3 regions of the Pseudomonas sp. GL_139_B genome follow, and region 2 is predicted to be linked to each of the others. Evidence: predicted binding sites of a transcription regulator. Region 2 holds the regulator's gene; each other region holds the start of a gene.
What was found. Region 2 encodes sigma-54, which starts transcription at its own class of promoters, with help from an activator protein. Its sites were predicted from a motif close to ANTGGCATNNANNTTGCTNT; they were not measured.
Positions count from the first base shown of each region.

Region 1: glnA (type I glutamate--ammonia ligase) is a predicted target of sigma-54. The motif match lies at 4,119-4,138, and genes of this name have one in related genera.
Region 3: AC3ISI_RS20155 (circularly permuted type 2 ATP-grasp protein) is a predicted target of sigma-54. The motif match lies at 2,171-2,190, and genes of this name have one in related genera.

Region 1 is NZ_CM174403.1:365,236-371,627, reverse strand. Features, by position in the region: gene AC3ISI_RS01720 (YkgJ family cysteine cluster protein) at 1-302, shown strand, start outside; gene typA (translational GTPase TypA) at 490-2,310, opposite strand; gene thiI (tRNA uracil 4-sulfurtransferase ThiI) at 2,450-3,904, opposite strand; gene glnA (type I glutamate--ammonia ligase) at 4,235-5,641, shown strand; gene AC3ISI_RS01700 (hypothetical protein) at 5,837-6,392, shown strand, end outside.
Region 2 is NZ_CM174403.1:934,974-941,365, forward strand. Features, by position in the region: gene pmbA (metalloprotease PmbA) at 1-694, shown strand, start outside; gene AC3ISI_RS04080 (HPr family phosphocarrier protein) at 821-1,093, opposite strand; gene rapZ (RNase adapter RapZ) at 1,109-1,966, opposite strand; gene ptsN (PTS IIA-like nitrogen regulatory protein PtsN) at 1,969-2,433, opposite strand; gene hpf (ribosome hibernation-promoting factor, HPF/YfiA family) at 2,446-2,754, opposite strand; gene AC3ISI_RS04100 (RNA polymerase factor sigma-54) at 2,829-4,322, opposite strand; gene lptB (LPS export ABC transporter ATP-binding protein) at 4,507-5,232, opposite strand; gene lptA (lipopolysaccharide transport periplasmic protein LptA) at 5,232-5,780, opposite strand; gene lptC (LPS export ABC transporter periplasmic protein LptC) at 5,767-6,339, opposite strand; gene AC3ISI_RS04120 (KdsC family phosphatase) at 6,347-6,392, opposite strand, start outside.
Region 3 is NZ_CM174403.1:4,423,775-4,430,166, reverse strand. Features, by position in the region: gene AC3ISI_RS20175 (hypothetical protein) at 112-642, shown strand; gene AC3ISI_RS20170 (PLDc N-terminal domain-containing protein) at 721-912, shown strand; gene AC3ISI_RS20165 (hypothetical protein) at 1,040-1,273, shown strand; gene AC3ISI_RS20160 (ribonuclease E inhibitor RraB) at 1,487-1,828, shown strand; gene AC3ISI_RS20155 (circularly permuted type 2 ATP-grasp protein) at 2,222-3,631, shown strand; gene AC3ISI_RS20150 (alpha-E domain-containing protein) at 3,644-4,594, shown strand; gene AC3ISI_RS20145 (transglutaminase family protein) at 4,591-5,400, shown strand; gene AC3ISI_RS20140 (c-type cytochrome) at 5,535-6,356, opposite strand.

The sequences.
Region 1 (6,392 bases), 570 kb from region 2:
TCGGCATCGTCGACGAGTTCGAACGCGGCGAGCCGGCGAAGAACATCGCCAAGCGCCTGCAGAAGGAAGGGATCGTCGAGCGTTACAGCCAGAAGACCGAGATCTTCACCCTCCAGCGCATGAGCAACAACGACTGCCTCTACCTGGATCGTAAGAGCCGTCTGTGCACTATTTATGAAAAGCGTCCGGATACCTGCCGCAATCACCCGAAAATCGGACCGCGGCCTGGGTATTGCGCTTACAAGCCCAAGGAAGTGGCGCGCGAGACCAGCGAGAGCCGTCGACCGCTCGATAAGTTCTAACCAAAAATCTTCGTTGTCTGACAGGTCCTCTTCGCGAGCAGGCTCGCTCCCACATTGAAATGCGTTCCCCTGTGGGAGCGAGCCTGCTCGCGAAGGGGCCAGCGTAAACACCGCACAAACCCCAGACAAACAAAAACGCCCCCGACCTTGCGGTCGGGGGCGTTTTTTTGTCAGCTAACTAAATTACTTAGTTACCGGACTTCTTCGCAGCGCGGGTACGCTCGCTTTCGCCCAGGATCTTCTTACGAAGACGGATGGACTTAGGAGTGACTTCGCACAATTCGTCTTCTTGAACGAATTCCAGAGCCTGCTCCAGGGTGAAGCGGATAGGCGGAACCAGAGCGATGGTTTCGTCTTTACCCGAAGCACGCATGTTGTCGAGCTTCTTGCCTTTGGTTGGGTTGACGCCCAGGTCGTTGTCGCGACTGTTGATGCCGACGATTTGACCTTCGTACACGTCTTCACCGTGACCCAGGAACAGTTTGCCGCGAGCTTGCAGGGTTTCCAGCGAGTAAGTCAGAGCCTTACCGGTAGCAACCGAAACCAGCACGCCGTTCTGACGGCCGGACATGTCGCCGGACTTCATCACGTCGTAACGGTCGAAGATCGAGGTCAGGATGCCTGCACCGGAGGTCAGGGTCAGGAACTCGTTACGGAAACCGATCAAGCCACGAGCCGGGATGTTGTACTCAAGGCGCACACGGCCCTTGCCATCCGGAACCATGTTGGTCAGGTCGCCCTTACGGATACCGATCTGCTCCATGATCGAACCTTGCGATTCTTCTGGCAGGTCGATGGTCACGTTTTCGTACGGTTCGTGCTTAACGCCGTCAACCATGCGGATGATCACTTCCGGACGACCAACACCCATTTCGAAGCCTTCGCGACGCATGGTTTCGATCAGTACCGAGAGGTGCAGCTCACCACGGCCGGAGACTTTGAACTTGTCGGCGGTGTCGCCTTCTTCAACGCGCAGGGCAACGTTGTAGAGCAGTTCTTTGTCCAGACGTTCCTTGATGTTACGGGAAGTCACGAACTTGCCTTCTTTACCGCAGAAAGGCGAGTCGTTTACCTGGAAGGTCATGGAAACGGTTGGTTCGTCAACGGTCAGCGGCTTCATTGCTTCGACGTTCAGTGGGTCGCACAGAGTGTCGGAGATGAACAGCTGGTCGAAGCCGCTGATGCAGACGATGTCGCCGGCAGCTGCTTCTTCAACGTCGATACGGTGCAGACCGTGGTGACCCATCAACTTCAGGATACGACCGTTGCGCTTCTTGCCGTCGGCGTCGATAGCGACAACCGGAGTGTTCGGCTTGATGCGGCCACGAGCGATACGGCCAACGCCGATAACACCCAGGAAGCTGTTGTAGTCCAGAGCGGAGATTTGCATCTGGAACGGACCGTCACGGTCGACTTTCGGCGCAGGTACGTTGTCGACGATCGACTGGTACAGCGGGGTCATGTCTTCAGCCATGTCGGTGTGTTCCAGACCGGCAATGCCGTTCAGGGCCGAGGCGTAGACGACTTTGAAGTCCAGCTGTTCTTCGGTAGCACCCAGGTTGTCGAACAGGTCGAAGATCTGGTCCAGAACCCAGTCCGGACGCGCGCCTGGACGGTCAACCTTGTTGATGACCACGATTGGACGCAGGCCGGCTTCGAACGCCTTCTTGGTCACGAAACGGGTTTGCGGCATAGGGCCGTCTTGAGCGTCAACCAGCAGCAGAACGGAGTCAACCATCGACATTACGCGTTCAACTTCGCCGCCGAAGTCGGCGTGGCCCGGGGTGTCCACGATGTTGATGTGGTAGCCGTTCCAGTTGATGGCGGTGTTTTTCGCCAGAATGGTAATACCGCGCTCTTTCTCCTGGTCGTTGGAGTCCATCACGCGCTCGTCGTTGAGCTCGTTGCGCTCCAGGGTGCCGGATTGACGCAAGAGTTTGTCTACCAGGGTGGTTTTACCATGGTCAACGTGAGCAATGATGGCGATGTTGCGTAGATTTTCGATCACTTGTGTATCTCGATCAGAGGATTCGGTGTGCTGACAAGTCTTGGCAGCGATTAACAGTAGAGTCAGGCCTTGCCGTTACAGCTTGACGGCAGAGTCGGGGGGCCGGTGACGTAGGCCACAGGCATACAGCCCCGGGCTCTTAGCTCGGTCGATAAACGCGCACATTGGCATGCCCCTCACTGAGCAAATGGTGGGCATGCAGGCGACTCATCACGCCTTTGTCGCAATACAGCAGGTACTGGCGAGTAGGGTCCAGTTCCTTGAAACGAGCGTTCAATGCATAGAAAGGCATCGCTTGTACCTCGATACCAGCCAGGGCCAGCGGATCATCTTCAGCGGCATCCGGGTGACGGATGTCGATGATGATTTGCCCCGCCAGCGCTTCGCTGACTTCTTCAATCTGCAAGTCCTGGCCCAATTCGTCGATGACGCGATCGATCGGTACCAGTTTGGCGTTCTCGAGCGCACGCTCAAGGACCGCCATGTCGAATTCTTTCTCTTCATGCTCCACGCGCGGACGCTTGGCGTGGGTCTTTGGGTTCACCGAGATGACTCCGCAGTATTCCGGCATGTGCTTGGCGAAGTCGGCGGTGCCGATTTCGTTGGCCAGGTCGATGATGTCCTGCTTGTGACTGGCGATCAGCGGACGCAAGACCAGCTTGTCGGTCACGCAGTCGATCACGGACAGGTTCGGCAACGTCTGGCTCGACACCTGGGAAATCGCTTCACCGGTGACCAGCGCTTCAATGTCCAGCCGATCAGCAATACGGGAAGCTGCGCGCAACATCATACGCTTCAAAACTACGCCCATATGACTGTTATCGACTTTCCCGAGAATTTCTCCCAGTACTTCCTCGAACGGCACACTGACAAATAACACGCGTTGGGAGCTTCCGTACTTCTTCCAGATGAAGTGCGCGACTTCCATGACGCCCAATTCATGGGCCCTTCCGCCCAGATTGAAGAAGCAGAAATGGCTCATCAGGCCACGGCGCATGATCTGGTACGCCGCCACGGTGGAATCGAAGCCGCCGGACATCAGCACAAGCGTCTGCTCCAGGGCACCCAGCGGATATCCACCGATGCTGTTGTGCTGGCTATGGATCACGAACAACCGTTTGTCGCGAATTTCGATACGAACTTCGATTTCCGGCTCTTTGAGCGAGATTCCGGCTGCGCCGCACTGACGACGCAGCTGGCTGCCGACGTATTTTTCAACATCCATCGAGCTGAATTCGTGCTTGCCGGCGCGCTTGCAGCGCACCGAGAAGATCTTCCCGGACAGCGAATCACCGAAGTGCTGCTTGCACTTGGCGACGATGTCGTCGAAGTCGCCCAAGGGGTATTCATCGACCTGCAGGAAATGCGCGATGCCCGGCATGCAACTCAGGCGCTCGGTCATCTCCTTCAGGGCTTTCGGCTCGCTGACGCGGGTTTCCAGCTCGAGATTGTCCCACACACCGTTCACCACCACGGCCGGATCCAGGTCGCGGAGCACGGTGCGGATGTTTTTGGCCAATTGGCGGATGAAACGCATCCGTACCGGGCGGCTCTTGATGGTGATCTCGGGGAAGACTTTTACGATTAGTTTCATGAAAACAGCGCGCGCTGGGTCAGCCGAAAAAGGGGGGCGCGGATTATAGCGGAAATTGCTCAAGGTTTAACCAGTTAATATGCAGAAGGTTTTGCGCGCACCAAAACAGGTCATTTATGGATTTTAACGCCACATTGTAGGGCGAGATTTTCCGCCTAATGACCGTTTATACCTTTATAAGCATGAAATTGGAGCAAAAAACCCATGGTGGGGCACTGGCATGCAATTTGCTCCCTTGTGAGGCAGGTTGCCATGGCAGAGTATTCGCGCCGGCATCACCCACATTCCAAGGGCATCCACTACTAAGCCCGAAGCCACCCGGAGGACACTATGTCGAAGTCGGTTCAACTCATCAAAGATCATGACGTCAAATGGATTGATCTGCGCTTCACGGACACCAAAGGCACTCAGCACCACGTGACCATGCCGGCTCGCGACGCGCTGGATGAAGCTTTCTTCGAAGAAGGCAAAATGTTCGACGGCTCCTCCATCGCTGGCTGGAAAGGCATCGAAGCTTCCGACATGATCCTGCTGCCGGACGACAGCACTGCCGTCCTCGACCCGTTCACCGAAGACCCAACGCTGATTCTGGTCTGCAACGTGATCGACCCTTCGACCATGCAAGGCTATGACCGTGACCCACGCGCCATCGCCCACCGTGCCGAGGAATACCTGAAGTCGACCGGTATCGGCGATACCGTATTCGTTGGCCCGGAGCCAGAGTTCTTCATCTTTGATCAAGTGAAGTTCAAGTCGGACATCTCCGGCTCGATGTTCAAAATCTTCTCCGAACAAGGTTCGTGGATGTCCGACCAGGACATCGAAGGCGGCAACCATGGCCACCGTCCAGGTATCAAAGGCGGTTACTTCCCGGTTCCACCGTTTGACCACGACCACGAAATCCGTACCTCCATGTGCAACGCCATGGAAGAAATGGGCCTGACCATCGAAGTTCACCACCACGAAGTGGCGACTGCCGGCCAGAACGAAATCGGTGTGAAGTTCAACACCCTGGTTGCCAAGGCTGACGAAGTTCAGACCCTGAAGTACTGCGTACACAACGTTGCAGTTGCTTACGGCCGCACCGCGACCTTCATGCCTAAGCCTCTGTACGGCGACAACGGTTCGGGTATGCACGTTCACCTGTCCATCGCCAAAGATGGCAAGAACACCTTCGCTGGCGAAGGCTATGCCGGCCTGTCCGACACCGCCCTGTACTTCATCGGCGGCATCATCAAGCACGGTAAGGCTTTGAACGGCTTCACCAACCCGTCGACCAACTCCTACAAGCGCCTGGTCCCAGGTTTCGAAGCTCCAGTAATGCTGGCCTACTCGGCTCGCAACCGTTCCGCTTCGATCCGTATTCCTTACGTGTCCAGCCCTCGCGCTCGCCGTATCGAAGCTCGCTTCCCGGATCCAGCAGCTAACCCGTACCTGGGCTTCGCTGCACTGTTGATGGCTGGCCTGGACGGCATCCAGAACAAGATCCACCCTGGCGACGCAGCTGACAAAAACCTGTACGACCTGCCGCCTGAAGAGGCGAAAGAGATCCCACAAGTTTGCGGCAGCCTGAAAGAAGCCCTGGAAGAGCTGGACAAAGGTCGTGCGTTCCTGACCAAAGGCGGCGTTTTCAGTGACGACTTCATCGACGCTTACATCGCTCTGAAAAGCGAAGAAGAAATCAAGGTACGTACCTTCGTACACCCACTGGAATATGAGCTGTACTACAGCTGCTAATCCGGTAGCGCCAGCACACGCGGCGTAACAAATTGGCCTCCTTCGGGAGGCCTTTTTATTTGTATAAAAAACAAGCACTTGGATTGGAAACAGAGCGCTAGCCGGGGTTAAACCCAGACGCGCCCCCTCTGATGGGTTCGCCCATCGCACGCAACCCTCTACCATCCGCCGCATCCTCTCCCTGCGGTTTTTGCGATGAACCTTCCCCGCACCAATTTTTTCTCGTTAACGTTGTTGCTCTGCATCCTGACCGGCACTCAAGCCGCTGACAGCCTCTTGCCTGCCGACGCTCACGAAGAGGCATGGAGCGTAGTGAAACCAGATCCGGACGCCCCGCTAGTTAGTTCGCGCCTGAACGGTCAAGCGAGCCACGGAAACAAAACCACCGCAGCCATGCTGCAAGTCAGTTGTTATCGCTCTCCCGTGCGCCCTGTTATCACACTGCTGACCTCGACGGATGAGCTGGGCTTTAACCCCGATGCCTTTGAAGGCCCTGACGCCCTGTCCACCGGCCCTATGAGCCTCAAAACCGGAACACTTGCGCCCCGCGACTATTCGGTAAACGGCTTTTACACGAGAGCGTTGCCGCCATCAGACAAATTGCTCTTCAACTTTTACATGCCTACCAATCGACAAGGGTTGAATGACTGGACCCACAAAGGCGCTCGGGGCCAATCGCTGACGATGACACTACCGTCAACAATAAAAGGTGATCCACCGCTGACCGCCAGGTTTGTCTTGCCACAAGACG
Region 2 (6,392 bases):
GAGCATCGGCCAGCGTGCCGCGCAACGGGCGGCGAGCCGTCTGGGCGCGCGTCCGGTGCCGACTTGTGAAGTGCCAGTACTGTTTTCCGCTGAGTTGGCCGGTGGATTGTTCGGAAGCTTCCTGTCGGCCATTTCCGGCGGCAGCCTGTACCGCAAGTCGTCGTTCCTGGAGGGCACGCTGGGTCAGAAGTTGTTCCCTGAATGGCTGACCATCGATGAGCGTCCGCACTTGATGCGCGCCATGGGCAGTTCCGCATTCGATGGCGATGGACTGGCGACTTACGCCAAACCGTTCGTCGAAAAGGGTGAGTTGGTCTCCTACATCCTCGGCACGTACTCCGGGCGCAAACTCGGCATGCCGAGCACCGCCAATGCCGGCGGCGTGCACAACCTGTTCGTTACCCATGGGGATGAAGACCAGGCCGCGTTGCTGCGTCGCATGGGGCGTGGTTTGTTGGTCACGGAACTGATGGGCCAAGGCCTGAACATGGTCACCGGCGATTACTCCCGAGGCGCGGCGGGTTTCTGGGTTGAGAACGGTGAGATCCAGTTCGCGGTGCAGGAAGTCACCATCGCCGGCAACATGCGTGACATGTTCAAACAGATCGTTGCGGTCGGTAATGACCTGGAATTGCGCAGCAACATTCGCACGGGGTCGGTGCTGATCGAGCGGATGACGGTAGCGGGTAGCTAACGCTCAACGTTGCAAAAAAAAAGCGCGTCACCTATCAGGTAACGCGCTTTTTTTATGTGCCGTGCACCGCCCCCCTGTGGGAGTGAGCCTGACGCAGCCTTCAGCTGCCGCTACAGAGGGCTGTTTTTACTCGCCTTCGTCGAAGAAGTTGTTGATCAACTTCACCAGCGCATCCAGCGCTTCCTGTTCTTGCTCGCCTTCGGTACTCAGGTGGATCCTGGTGCCCTTGCCGGCGGCGAGCATCATCATGGCCATGATGCTTTTGCCGTCGACCATCGATTCTGGCGTCCGCCCGGCTCTGATCTGGCACGGATACTGACCCGCTACTCCAACAAATTTTGCAGAAGCGCGGGCATGCAGGCCCAGCTTGTTGATGATTTCGATTTCCAGAGCAGGCATCGCGATGTGAATCCTTTAGCTGAGGTCGCGGTGGCGGACCTGGACGTTCTTCAGGGATTGTTGCAGAACCTGGCCCAGACGTTCGGTCAGGTAGACGGAGCGGTGATGTCCTCCGGTGCAGCCAATGGCGATGGTGACATAAGAGCGGTTGCTCGCGGCAAAGCGCGGCAGCCACTTGAGCAAATACGACGAAATGTCCTGGAACATCTCTTCGACATCCGGTTGAGCTGCCAGATACTCGGCCACCGGTTGATCAAGCCCGGACTGAGCACGCAGCTCCGGCTTCCAGTAGGGATTGGGCAGGCAGCGCACGTCGAACACCAGGTCCGCGTCCACCGGCATGCCACGCTTGAATCCGAAAGACTCGACCAGGAACGCAGTGCCGGCTTCCGGTTGATTCAGCAGGCGCAGCTTGATGGTATCGCGCAGCTGATACAGGTTCAGGTGGGTGGTATTGATTTTGAGATCTGCCAGATCGGCGATCGGCCCCAGCAGAGTGCTTTCATCCTCGATTGCCTCAGCCAATGAACGGTTGGCGGTGCTCAGCGGGTGACGACGGCGGGTTTCGGAAAAGCGCTTGAGCAGGGTTTCTTCATCGGCATCCAGGTACAGCACATCGCACTTGATGTGCCGGCCGCGGACTTCTTCCAGCAGTTCGGGAAAACGCGAAAGGTGGCTCGGCAGGTTACGCGCGTCGATGGATACAGCGACCAGCGGTTGTAGCAATTCGGTATGAATCAAGGCGCCTTCCGCCAGTTCCGGCAGCAGGCCGGCGGGCAGGTTGTCGATGCAGTAGTAGCCGTTGTCCTCGAGAACATCGAGGACGGTGCTTTTACCTGAGCCGGAGCGGCCGCTGACGATGATCAAACGCATGATTACTGACCGTTTTGCTCGTCCAGGACAACCTGATACAAGGCTTCGTTGCTTGGGGCGCTGCGAAGACGATCACGGACTTCCTTGCGATCGAGCATGCTGGCGATCTGGCGGAGCAGTTCCAGGTGTGCATCGGTAGCTGCTTGCGGGACCAGCAGTACGAACAGCAGGTCAACCGGAGCGCCGTCGATGGCGTCGAAATCAATGGGGGCGTCGAGGTGCATCAAGGCGCTGATGGGCGACTCGCAACCTTTAAGGCGACAGTGGGGGATGGCGATGCCGTTGCCAAAACCGGTCGAGCCGAGCTTTTCACGGGCAATCAAAGCCTCGAAGACATCTTGCATCTCCAGATCCGGCACTTCCCGGGCGATCAGGTTGGCAATTTGCTCAAGGGCTTTCTTTTTACTGCCGCCCGGCACGTTCACAAGGGAACGGCCGGGGGTCAGGATGTTTTCAAGTCGGATCATGGGTTGGGAGTGTTAACGACCGGTCGCACCCTGGAGGAGGCTCTGGGTCTTTTCCTTATGCTTTTTGAGTTGTTTATCGAGCTTGTCGGTCAGCGAGTCGATCGCCGCGTACATATCGGTATGTTCCGCGTTTGCGACCACTTCATTGCCGGGAATATGCAGGGTGGCTTCGATTTTCTGCTTCAGCTTCTCGACCGTCATCGTGACCTGCACGTTGGTGATCTTGTCGAAATGCCGCTCTAATCGTTCGAGTTTTTCGCCGATGTAGGTGCGCAGGGGTTCGGTCACTTCCAGTTGGTGTCCACTGATGTTGACTTGCATACAGCTTCTCCTTCGTTGCCAGTGCATAAAGCGGTAGATCAGATGATCTACCACTGGAACGCTGTGGCGTGGCTCTACATCAACCGCTTGCGTTCGCTCGAAGGCGCGATCCCGAGGGACTCGCGGTACTTGGCGACGGTGCGGCGAGCCACCTGAATGCCTTGTGCCTCCAGTAAACCAGCGATCTTGCTGTCACTCAACGGCTTTTTCTGATTTTCCGCGGCAACCAGCTTTTTGATGATCGCGCGGATCGCTGTGGACGAGCATTCACCGCCTTCGGAGGTGCTGACGTGGCTGGAGAAAAAGTATTTCAGCTCATAAATACCCCGTGGGGTATGCATGAATTTTTGCGTGGTGACCCGTGAAATTGTCGATTCGTGCATGCCCACTGCTTCGGCAATGTCATGCAGGACCAGCGGTTTCATGGCTTCGTCGCCGTATTCCAGGAAGCCACGCTGATGCTCGACGATCTGGGTGGCGACTTTCATCAGGGTTTCGTTACGGCTTTGCAGGCTCTTGATGAACCAGCGGGCCTCTTGCAACTGATTGCGCATGAAGGTGTTGTCGGCGCTGGTATCAGCGCGCCGGACAAACCCGGCGTATTGGGCGTTGACCCGCAGTCGTGGCACCGACTCCTGATTCAGTTCCACCAGCCAGCGTTCGTTGTCCTTGCGCACGATAACGTCGGGAACGACGTACTCGGCTTCGCTGGATTCGATCTGCGAGCCGGGGCGCGGGTTGAGGCTCTGGACCAGTTCGATGACCTGGCGCAGTTCATCTTCCTTGATCTTCATCCGGCGCATCAGCTGAGAGTAGTCGCGGCTGCCGAGCAGATCGATGTAGTCGCTGACCAGGCGCTTGGCTTCGGCGAGCCAAGGCGTCTTGGCTGGCAATTGGCGCAATTGCAGTAGCAAGCATTCGCCCAGGTTGCGAGCGCCGATACCGGCCGGCTCGAATTGCTGGATGCGGTGCAGGACGGCTTCGATTTCGTCCAGTTCGATGTCCAGTTCCGGATCGAAGGCCTCGAGGATTTCCTCGAGGGTTTCATCCAGATAGCCCTGATTGTTGATGCAGTCGATCAGGGTCACGGCGATCAGGCGATCGGTGTCGGACATCGGCGCCAGATTCAGTTGCCACAACAGGTGGCTTTGCAGGCTCTCACCGGCCGATGTGCGAGTGGTGAAATCCCATTCGTCGTCATCGTTGCTCGGCAGGCTGCTGGCGCTGGTCTGGTAAACGTCTTCCCATGCGGTATCAACCGGCAGTTCATTGGGAATGCGCTCGTTCCAGTCACCTTCCTCGAGGTTGTCAACCGTGGGAGCGGTTTCCTGGTAGGAGGGCTCTTGAATGTCGGCGTTGGGTTGTTGCTCGGCTTTGTCGGCCAAGGGGTCGGCGTTGTCGAAGTCGTCGCCATCTTCCTGGCGTTCGAGCATCGGATTGGACTCCAGGGCCTCCTGGATTTCCTGTTGCAGGTCCAGGGTCGACAATTGGAGCAGGCGGATGGCCTGTTGCAGCTGCGGTGTCATCGTCAGCTGCTGGCCCATTCTCAAGACTAGCGATGGTTTCATGGCAGGGGCTTAACACCTTATTCGCCGGCGCGCATGCGCCATCCACTACAGGGCGCCGGAGCGCCAAACATAAGCAAATTATATGCCCGAAACTGCAGCGTTTGCCTAGAGCGCTGTAACAATAAAAAAATGTTGATTTTTTATCGAGACAAGCGCCCGAGAGAACAGTCAGACACCTCAACGCTTACAGGCGGAACTCATGGCCCAAATAGACTTCTTTAACCAGATCGTTGGCCAGGATAGTGGCGGAATCGCCTTCAGCGATCAGCTGACCATCGTTGACGATGTAGGCGGTTTCGCAGATATCCAGGGTTTCACGGACGTTGTGGTCAGTGATCAGCACGCCAATGCCCTTGGCCTTGAGGTGGTAGATGATCTGTTTGATGTCGCCTACCGAAATCGGGTCCACGCCGGCGAATGGTTCGTCGAGCAGGATGAATTTCGGGTTGGTAGCCAATGCCCGGGCGATTTCCACGCGACGGCGTTCACCACCTGACAGGCTCATGCCGAGGTTGTCGCGGATGTGGCTGATGTGGAATTCCTGCAGCAAGCTTTCCAGCTCTTTGCGACGCCCTGCCTTGTCGAGTTCCTTGCGGGTCTCGAGGATCGCCATGATGTTGTCGGCGACCGAGAGTTTGCGGAAGATCGACGCTTCTTGCGGCAGATAGCCGATACCGGCCTTTGCACGACCGTGCATTGGCTGGTGGCTGACATCCAGATCGTCGATCAGCACACGGCCCTGATCGGCCTGAACCAGGCCGACAATCATGTAGAAGCAGGTGGTCTTGCCGGCGCCGTTAGGACCCAGCAGACCGACGATTTGACCGCTGTCGATCGACAGGCTGACGTCACGCACGACCTGGCGGCTCTTGTAGCTCTTGGCCAGATGCTGAGCTTTCAGAGTTGCCATTACGGGGCCTTTTGCTCGTCGGTTTTCTTCTTCGGCTGGATCACCATGTCGATACGCGGACGCGATTCGGTCACCTTGCTGCCGGTAGCGCGACCGGCGCTGGCAAGCTTTTTGTCGGTGTCGTAGACGATTTTCTCGCCTTGGGTGATGTTGTTGTCCTTGTCGATAACCTTTGCCTTGTCGATCAGTACGACGCGATTTTTCGCGGCGAGGTACTGGATGGTCACACCCCAGCCCTGGACAGGCTTGGGGTCGCCTGCGGTTTGCAGTTGCTCGAAGTAGGCCAGATTGCCCACCGAGGTCACCACGTCGATGTCACCCGCCGGGGTGCGCGTCATGGTCACTTTATTGCCGGTAACCTTCATCGAACCCTGGGTGATGATCACGTCGCCCGTATAGGTGGCAACGCCGTTCTTGTCGTCCAGCTGGGCGTCGTCGGCTTGTATGCGGATAGGCTGGTCTTGATCGTTCGGCAGAGCCCAGGCGCTCACGCTTCCCAGTGCTGCGCCCAGACTGAGCAAAATAGGGAGGGTTTTAACGAGCCTCATACTGTCCTCTTACGTTAGATAGCAGGTGTATCCTGCTTTCTTTCAAGTACGCTTTCATTCCGATGCCTGTCGATACACCGCCAGCGCCGTCGATACTAACGGGTTGATCGGTCTGCGCATATTGCTGCTGCGGGAACACAGTCATACGGGTGGTGGTAATCAGGGTCCTGCGGTTTTTCTCGTCAAAACGGGTGATGCGCACCGAGTCGATCAACTCGACCTGGGTGCCGTCCGGGTTGACTTCCCCGTGCTCGCTCTGGACGTGCCAGGGAAACTCGGTGCCGCGAAACATGTTCAGGTCCGGATTGGTCAGCAATGTGACCTCTGACGCCTTCAGGTGTTCGACCTTGTCGGACGTCATTTCGTACTGCAATTTGCCGTCCGGCAGAAACTGCACGCTGTGAGCATTGGTCGCGTAATAGTCGATCGCGCTTTCATCGACCTTGACCACAGTTTTGTCGAGGAAGCGTTCCGGGCTGATGTTCCAGTAGCCGACCGCAGCGAACAGCGCGGCGATGCAGCTGAATAGCAGGATGTTACGAAACTTTTTGCTCAGCATAATGGGCTCACAGATACGCAGCGTTGGCCGCATCAAGGCGGCCCTGGGCGCGC
Region 3 (6,392 bases), 2.9 Mb from region 2:
GTTGTGGTGACGGGCTAGCTCCCTCACCACAGGTCCCACCCTGCTCGGTAACTTCCTCCAAATGCGCTATCCTTCGCGCCCTCAAAATTCATTCGCTACAGGATCCACCTCATGAAAGCCGCACTCGTCGAACTCATCAGCAAAATCAGCTCCGGGTGCATGAGCGATGACGAAATCCTGAAGGTCGCTGACGAAGCGGCTCAGGCTTACGCCGATCCTGAAGCTTTTCTGACGGCCAATCCGGATATCAACTACGACGACTCGTTCCCGATCCCTTTGGGCGAGTGGGTGGTTGTTGGCAGTCTGCCGGAGACGGTGCTGTTCCAGGCCGACACGTACATGGACCTGTTCGCCCGGATCGTCGCTTCGTTCGGCCCCGGTGTTGATTTCAATATCAAACCCAAGCAACTGGCCAAAACCGAAGCCCTGACCGCGCTCAACCGCATTCAGGTGCAAATGGGCAGCATGAACAAGGAAAACGGCGGGTACACGCTGATGAACTTCAGCCAGTTGCTCGACGACGAGATGCAAGTGGTGCTGGTCTACGGCAACGACGTGCCACGAGTTCTTGAACTGTGCGCCGAGGTCGGCATCGCCGCTGCGCCATCCCTGGAAGCCTTGAAAGTGGCGATCCATATCTGACGTAAACCCTGAAAAAATCTGAACCCTCGCATTAGGCGGCTATCCTAAGAGTGCAAATTACTCTTAGGGAGCGTCACCATGGGTTCTACGTTCAACAGCCTGATTGCCTTGATCATTTTCGTTCTGGATATCTGGGCCATCATCAACGTGTTTAAAAGCGGCGCCACCACCGGGATGAAAGTCCTCTGGGTGCTGTTGATCGCGTGCTTGCCGGTGCTGGGGCTGATCATCTGGGCCATCACCGGGCCGCGGGCTGACGTACGGATCTGACTCAGAATTCCCTGTGGAAGCGAGTCGTGTTTTTCACGCTCGCACGCCGTAATCCGTTGAACGAACAGTCCGCGCAAAAGTCCAGATGCTTGTAAGCCCATCCATGGGTTTTATCGAGGAGGCTCTGATGCAAAAGTGGAAAATCACTTTCGTAGATGATCACGGTGAAACAGTCGATGAAGTCTTTGAGTGCGACGAGTGCCCGGACAATGAGCACGCGGCCAAACTCATCAAGGCCCGACTTCTTCCAGTCGCCGCCGAACTGGATCTGAATGATCTGGAAGGGCGAACCGCTGATGCGAGCGTCAAAAGTCTTAAATCACAGAACAGCATACAAATCCTCGGTATCACGCCAGCCTGAACACTTCCTGTCACATTCTCATGCAGGCCTTGGCATCGGCGCTCTCTTGAGGCTACTCTGCAATCGAGATCAGCGAATGGATCGCTAAGGTCTGGTCTTGTCAGCTACATGCTTGCTTCCCACCGGCAACGAGGTTGCCGCATCGCTCGCACCACTCGGTTGCGTGTGCCGGGAATACGGAAAGTCTATCCATCACTATGAGGGGGACGTTTCATGAGCACAGCCTATCAAGAAGACATCAGCAGCTCGGTGCTGCGCCGCATGAAAGAAGGCGGTTTCGACTTTTCAAGATTCCATCCCATCGAGTTCTACGCCATTTTTCCCGACGAGGAGCGGGCCCGCAGAGCAGCAGGTCATTACCGTGGTGAGTCCTTGAATGCGCAAATCAGTGTGCGCGAAGACGGCGCATGGGCGCTCGAACTGAGCAAAGTCATGTACGCCACCTACGATGACATCGGCGATTTCGAGCAATGTTTTGAGGCCGTGGTCGAGCCTCTGGGCGGCATCATTGAAGGATGGGGCGTCAAGCAGGAGGTACGAGGGCTACTCGCATAAGCTTATGAACAGTGACACGCACTAACGGCTGGCCTTCGGGTTGGCCGTTTTAGTTTATGGGGCGGCAAAAACTTCCGGCAAAATCCTGAAACAAGAAACCGGCGCAAAAAAAAACCGCCCGAGCAGGCGGCTAAAGGGAAGTTCGGGCTGTTTTCCAGCGAATGCGCGGATTATCCGCACCGACGACCGGGCAGCGAAATCAACTCTGACTATGCTGGTGATAGGCGACAACGTCGCCTTGCAATGAAGCGGGGGCAATCAAGTTGGGGCGTTTGCTGCACAGGATTGGTGCGGTATTAACGGTGTTTATTTCCAACTGATTGATATCAAAGCGTTTATGCCGATGGCACGGGCCTTGCGAAGCCTAGATGTCCGGGTGACAAGGAGTACGGCATGATCCGCACCTATTTTGATGAAATGTACGATGCAGGCGGCCAGGTCCGCCCGCATTATCGGGAGTTTGCCCGTTGGCTGGCCGAAACGCCTGACGAGCTTTTGGCACAACGGCGACGCGAGGCCGATCTGTTGTTTCATCGCGCCGGGATTACTTTCACCCTCTATGGGGATGAGCAGGGGACAGAGCGCCTGATTCCCTTCGATACCATCCCTCGTAGCATCCCGGCCAGTGAATGGCGGGTCGTCGAGCGCGGCTGCATTCAGCGGGTCAAGGCATTGAATATGTTCCTTGCCGACCTCTATCACGAGCAGCGCATCATCAAGGCGGGCATCATTCCTGCCGAGCAAGTGCTGGCCAACGAGCAATATCAGTTGGCGATGCAAGGGCTGGATCTGCATCGGGATATCTATTCGCACATCTCTGGCGTCGATCTGGTGCGCGACGGCGACGGCACGTATTACGTGCTTGAAGACAACCTGCGCACACCTAGCGGCGTGAGCTACATGCTCGAAGACCGCAAGATGATGATGCGGCTGTTCCCCGAACTGTTCGCGGCGCAACGCATTGCTCCTATCGATCACTACCCGAATTTGCTTTTGGATACCCTGAAAAGCTCCAGCCCGATTGATAACCCGAGCGTGGTGGTGCTGACACCGGGTCGCTTCAACAGCGCATTTTTCGAGCATGCCTTTTTGGCTCGGGAGATGGGGGTTGAATTGGTGGAGGGCGCGGACCTGTTCGTGCGCGATGACAAGGTGTTCATGCGCACGACGGACGGGCCTAAGGCCGTCGACGTCATCTACCGTCGCCTCGACGACGCGTTCCTCGATCCGCTGGCGTTCAATCCGGACTCGATGCTGGGCGTTCCCGGGCTGCTGTCGTCCTACCGCTCCGGCAACGTGGTGCTTGCGAATGCCATCGGTACCGGCGTCGCGGACGACAAGTCGGTGTATCCGTTTGTCACCGACATGATCCGTTTTTACCTCGACGAAGAACCGATTCTGAAAAACGTGCCGACGTTCCAGTGTCGCAACCCCTCTGAACTGTCCCACGTGTTGGCCAATCTTCCCGATCTGGTGGTCAAGGAAACCCAGGGCTCCGGCGGTTACGGAATGCTGGTGGGGCCGGCGGCGACGGCGGCGGAAATCGAGTCGTTTCGCGCACGGATCAAAGCCAAACCACACGCGTACATCGCCCAACCGACGTTATCCCTGTCGACCTGTCCGACCTTTGTCGAAAACGGCATCGCCCCACGCCACATCGACCTGCGTCCGTTTGTACTGTCTGGCCGCGAAACCCGGGTCGTGCCCGGCGGTTTGACCCGTGTCGCCCTGCGTGAAGGCTCTCTGGTGGTGAATTCATCCCAGGGTGGCGGAACCAAGGACACCTGGGTGGTCGAGGATTGAAGGAAGCCTGCCATGCTAAGTAGAACTGCCTCGGATTTGTATTGGATGTCGCGTTACCTGGAGCGGGCGGAAAACCTCGCTCGTATGCTCGACATCAGTTATTCGCTGTCGCTGATGCCACAGGATGGCCGCGGTGACGGGCTGCACGAACTCGCCATGCCGTTGCTGATCACCGGCACCCTGGACGACTACCTGGAGCGCCACGGCGAGTTACATGCCGAACGGCTGCTGCACTTTTTCGCCCTGGACGCGGACAACCCGGCGAGCATCTACAGTTGCCTCGGCGCCGCTCGGGCCAGCGCCCATGCGGTGCGTGGGCGAATCACCGCCGACATGTGGGAAAACATCAACGCCACCTGGCTGGAGATTCGCGGGATCGCCGTACAGGGCTTGAGCCGTTACGGCATGAGCCGTTTTTGCGAGTGGATAAAGGAACGTTCCCACCTGTTTCGGGGCGCGTCCTACGGCACCATCATGCGTAACGATGCGTTCCGCTTCATTCGTCTGGGAACCTTTATCGAAAGGGCCGACAACACGCTGCGCCTGCTTGACGCTCGCTACGAAATGGCCGGCGATCAAGCGGAAGCCGTCAGTGACAGTACGGCGCACGCCTATTACCAGTGGAGCGCATTGCTCCGTGCGCTGTCGTCGTTCGAGGCGTACACCGAGATCTACCGCGACGCCCCCGGTGCCCGGCATGTGGCTGAGTTGCTGTTGCTGCGCGCGGATGTGCCGCGCTCCTTGCGCGCCTGCACCGAAGAAATCGACCAGATCCTCGCCAGCCTGCCGGGGGCCAACGGCCGCCCGGCACAACGCCTGGCCGCTGAGATAGACGCGCGTCTGCGCTACACCGGCATCAACGAAATTCTCGACGAAGGCTTGCACGCCTGGCTGACCGAGTTCATCCCGCTGGTGCGCCGGTTGGGTAACGCCATTCACAGTTCTTACCTGGAGGCTGCATGAGACTTTCCATTAGCCACGAAACCACCTATCACTATGAAGATCAGGTGCGGGCGAGCATCCAGTACCTGCGACTGACACCCCACGACAGTGAGCGCCAGCACGTTCTCAGCTGGCAGCTCGACCTGCCGCGCCCGGTACGCGCGCAACTCGATCCGTTTGGCAACATATTGCACGTGCTGACCATGGACGAGCCGCACGAGGCAATCATCATCGGCGCCCGTGGTCAGGTCGACATCGACGAATTGCGCGAAGCCGAGCATGAAAGCCAGTCGGCGCTGCCGTTCCTGCGCTTCACGCGCCTGACGGAGCCAGACGAAGCGTTGCGAACGTTCGCGCAAAAGGAATGTAAAACACGTCGTGATCGCACTGCGCTGATCGATTTGATGCATGGTCTTAACCAGCGCATGACCTATACGCCGGGCTCAACCGAAGTCGACACCAGCGCGGCTCAGGCCTTTGCCGGGCGTTCAGGTGTCTGTCAGGACCACACCCATGCCTTTCTCGCCTGCGCACGTAGCCTGGGCATTCCGTCGCGTTATGTGTCGGGCTATTTGTACAGCGAGAACAGCGAACACCTGGCCAGTCACGCCTGGGCGGAAGCTTGGCTGGATGACGCCTGGTACAGCTTCGACGTGACCAACGAACTGGCCCGACCGGAGCGCCATTTGAAACTGGCGGTGGGCCTGGATTACCTGGATGCCTGCCCGGTACGCGGGATGCGCCGGGGCGGCGGGTGCGAACAGATGCATGCGAAGGTGTTTGTGTCGCCAACACCGATGCCGGTTATCTCTGTCCAGCAACAGTAAATCCGGAACAGCCCCCCTCTGTGGGAGCGGGCTTGCCCGCGATAGCGGTTTTCCAGTCACTGCATGAGTGTCTGAACTGACGCTTTCGCGGGCAAGTCGAATCGTCGCACCGCCGCTCTCACAGGGGATTAGGGTCAAGGCTTTATCTTGCGTCCGGCCATATGCTTCAAATACCCCACCAGCATTTCCAGATCCCGCTCCGGCAACACCTGAGTGGTAAACCCCGGCATCTTCGCCTGGGGCCACTGGCGCAAGCTCTGCGGATCACGGATGTACCGCTTCAGGAAGTCCGCTCCAAAATACTCGGTCGGGTTATACGGAATATTCAGGTCTGGCCCGAACTGCGCATCCCCGGCACCGTTCAGTCGATGGCACGCCAGGCAGTTCTTTTGAAACAGCGCAAAACCTTGATTGATCGGATCATCTGCTTTTAAGGCCGGATCCGGCAGCAGGGCAGGGAAACGTTCGGCCACCGGCGCCATGCGCTTGATGCTGGCGACCTGGTATGGCCACTGCTCCGGGCTGATATTGCCCGCTTGAGGATTCGTCCAGACCAGATAAAACGGCCCGGCACTCGGTTTACCCTCAGACAACGCTGGCCACGGTTTTGCCGGGTCTTCAACCGCCAACCAAGCCTGCGCACCTTGGGTGTTGAGCAATGGTGCAGCGGCCAGTTCGGCGGCAAATCCGTCCAGCGCCACGGCCTGTAGATGGTCAGCGGGCTTGATGCCGGTCAACAACGCCGCCAGCGGCACCGCTTGATAGCTCATCTCCCGTTTGTAGGAAACGTCGTCGGCAATGCGCAGGGTCCGGAGTTGCGGGTGCTTAAGCAGCTCCTCGGTCTGCCAGGTGCGACTGCTCGCGCCCAGCTCAAGGTTCAGCTGTGCGGCAAACAGAGGCGTGCTGAACAGCAAGGCCCCGATCAGAGTGAGCGTTTTCAATAGATCGCCATCCATGTCGTGAAAGTGCCACAAAGGTTGGCACACCCACGC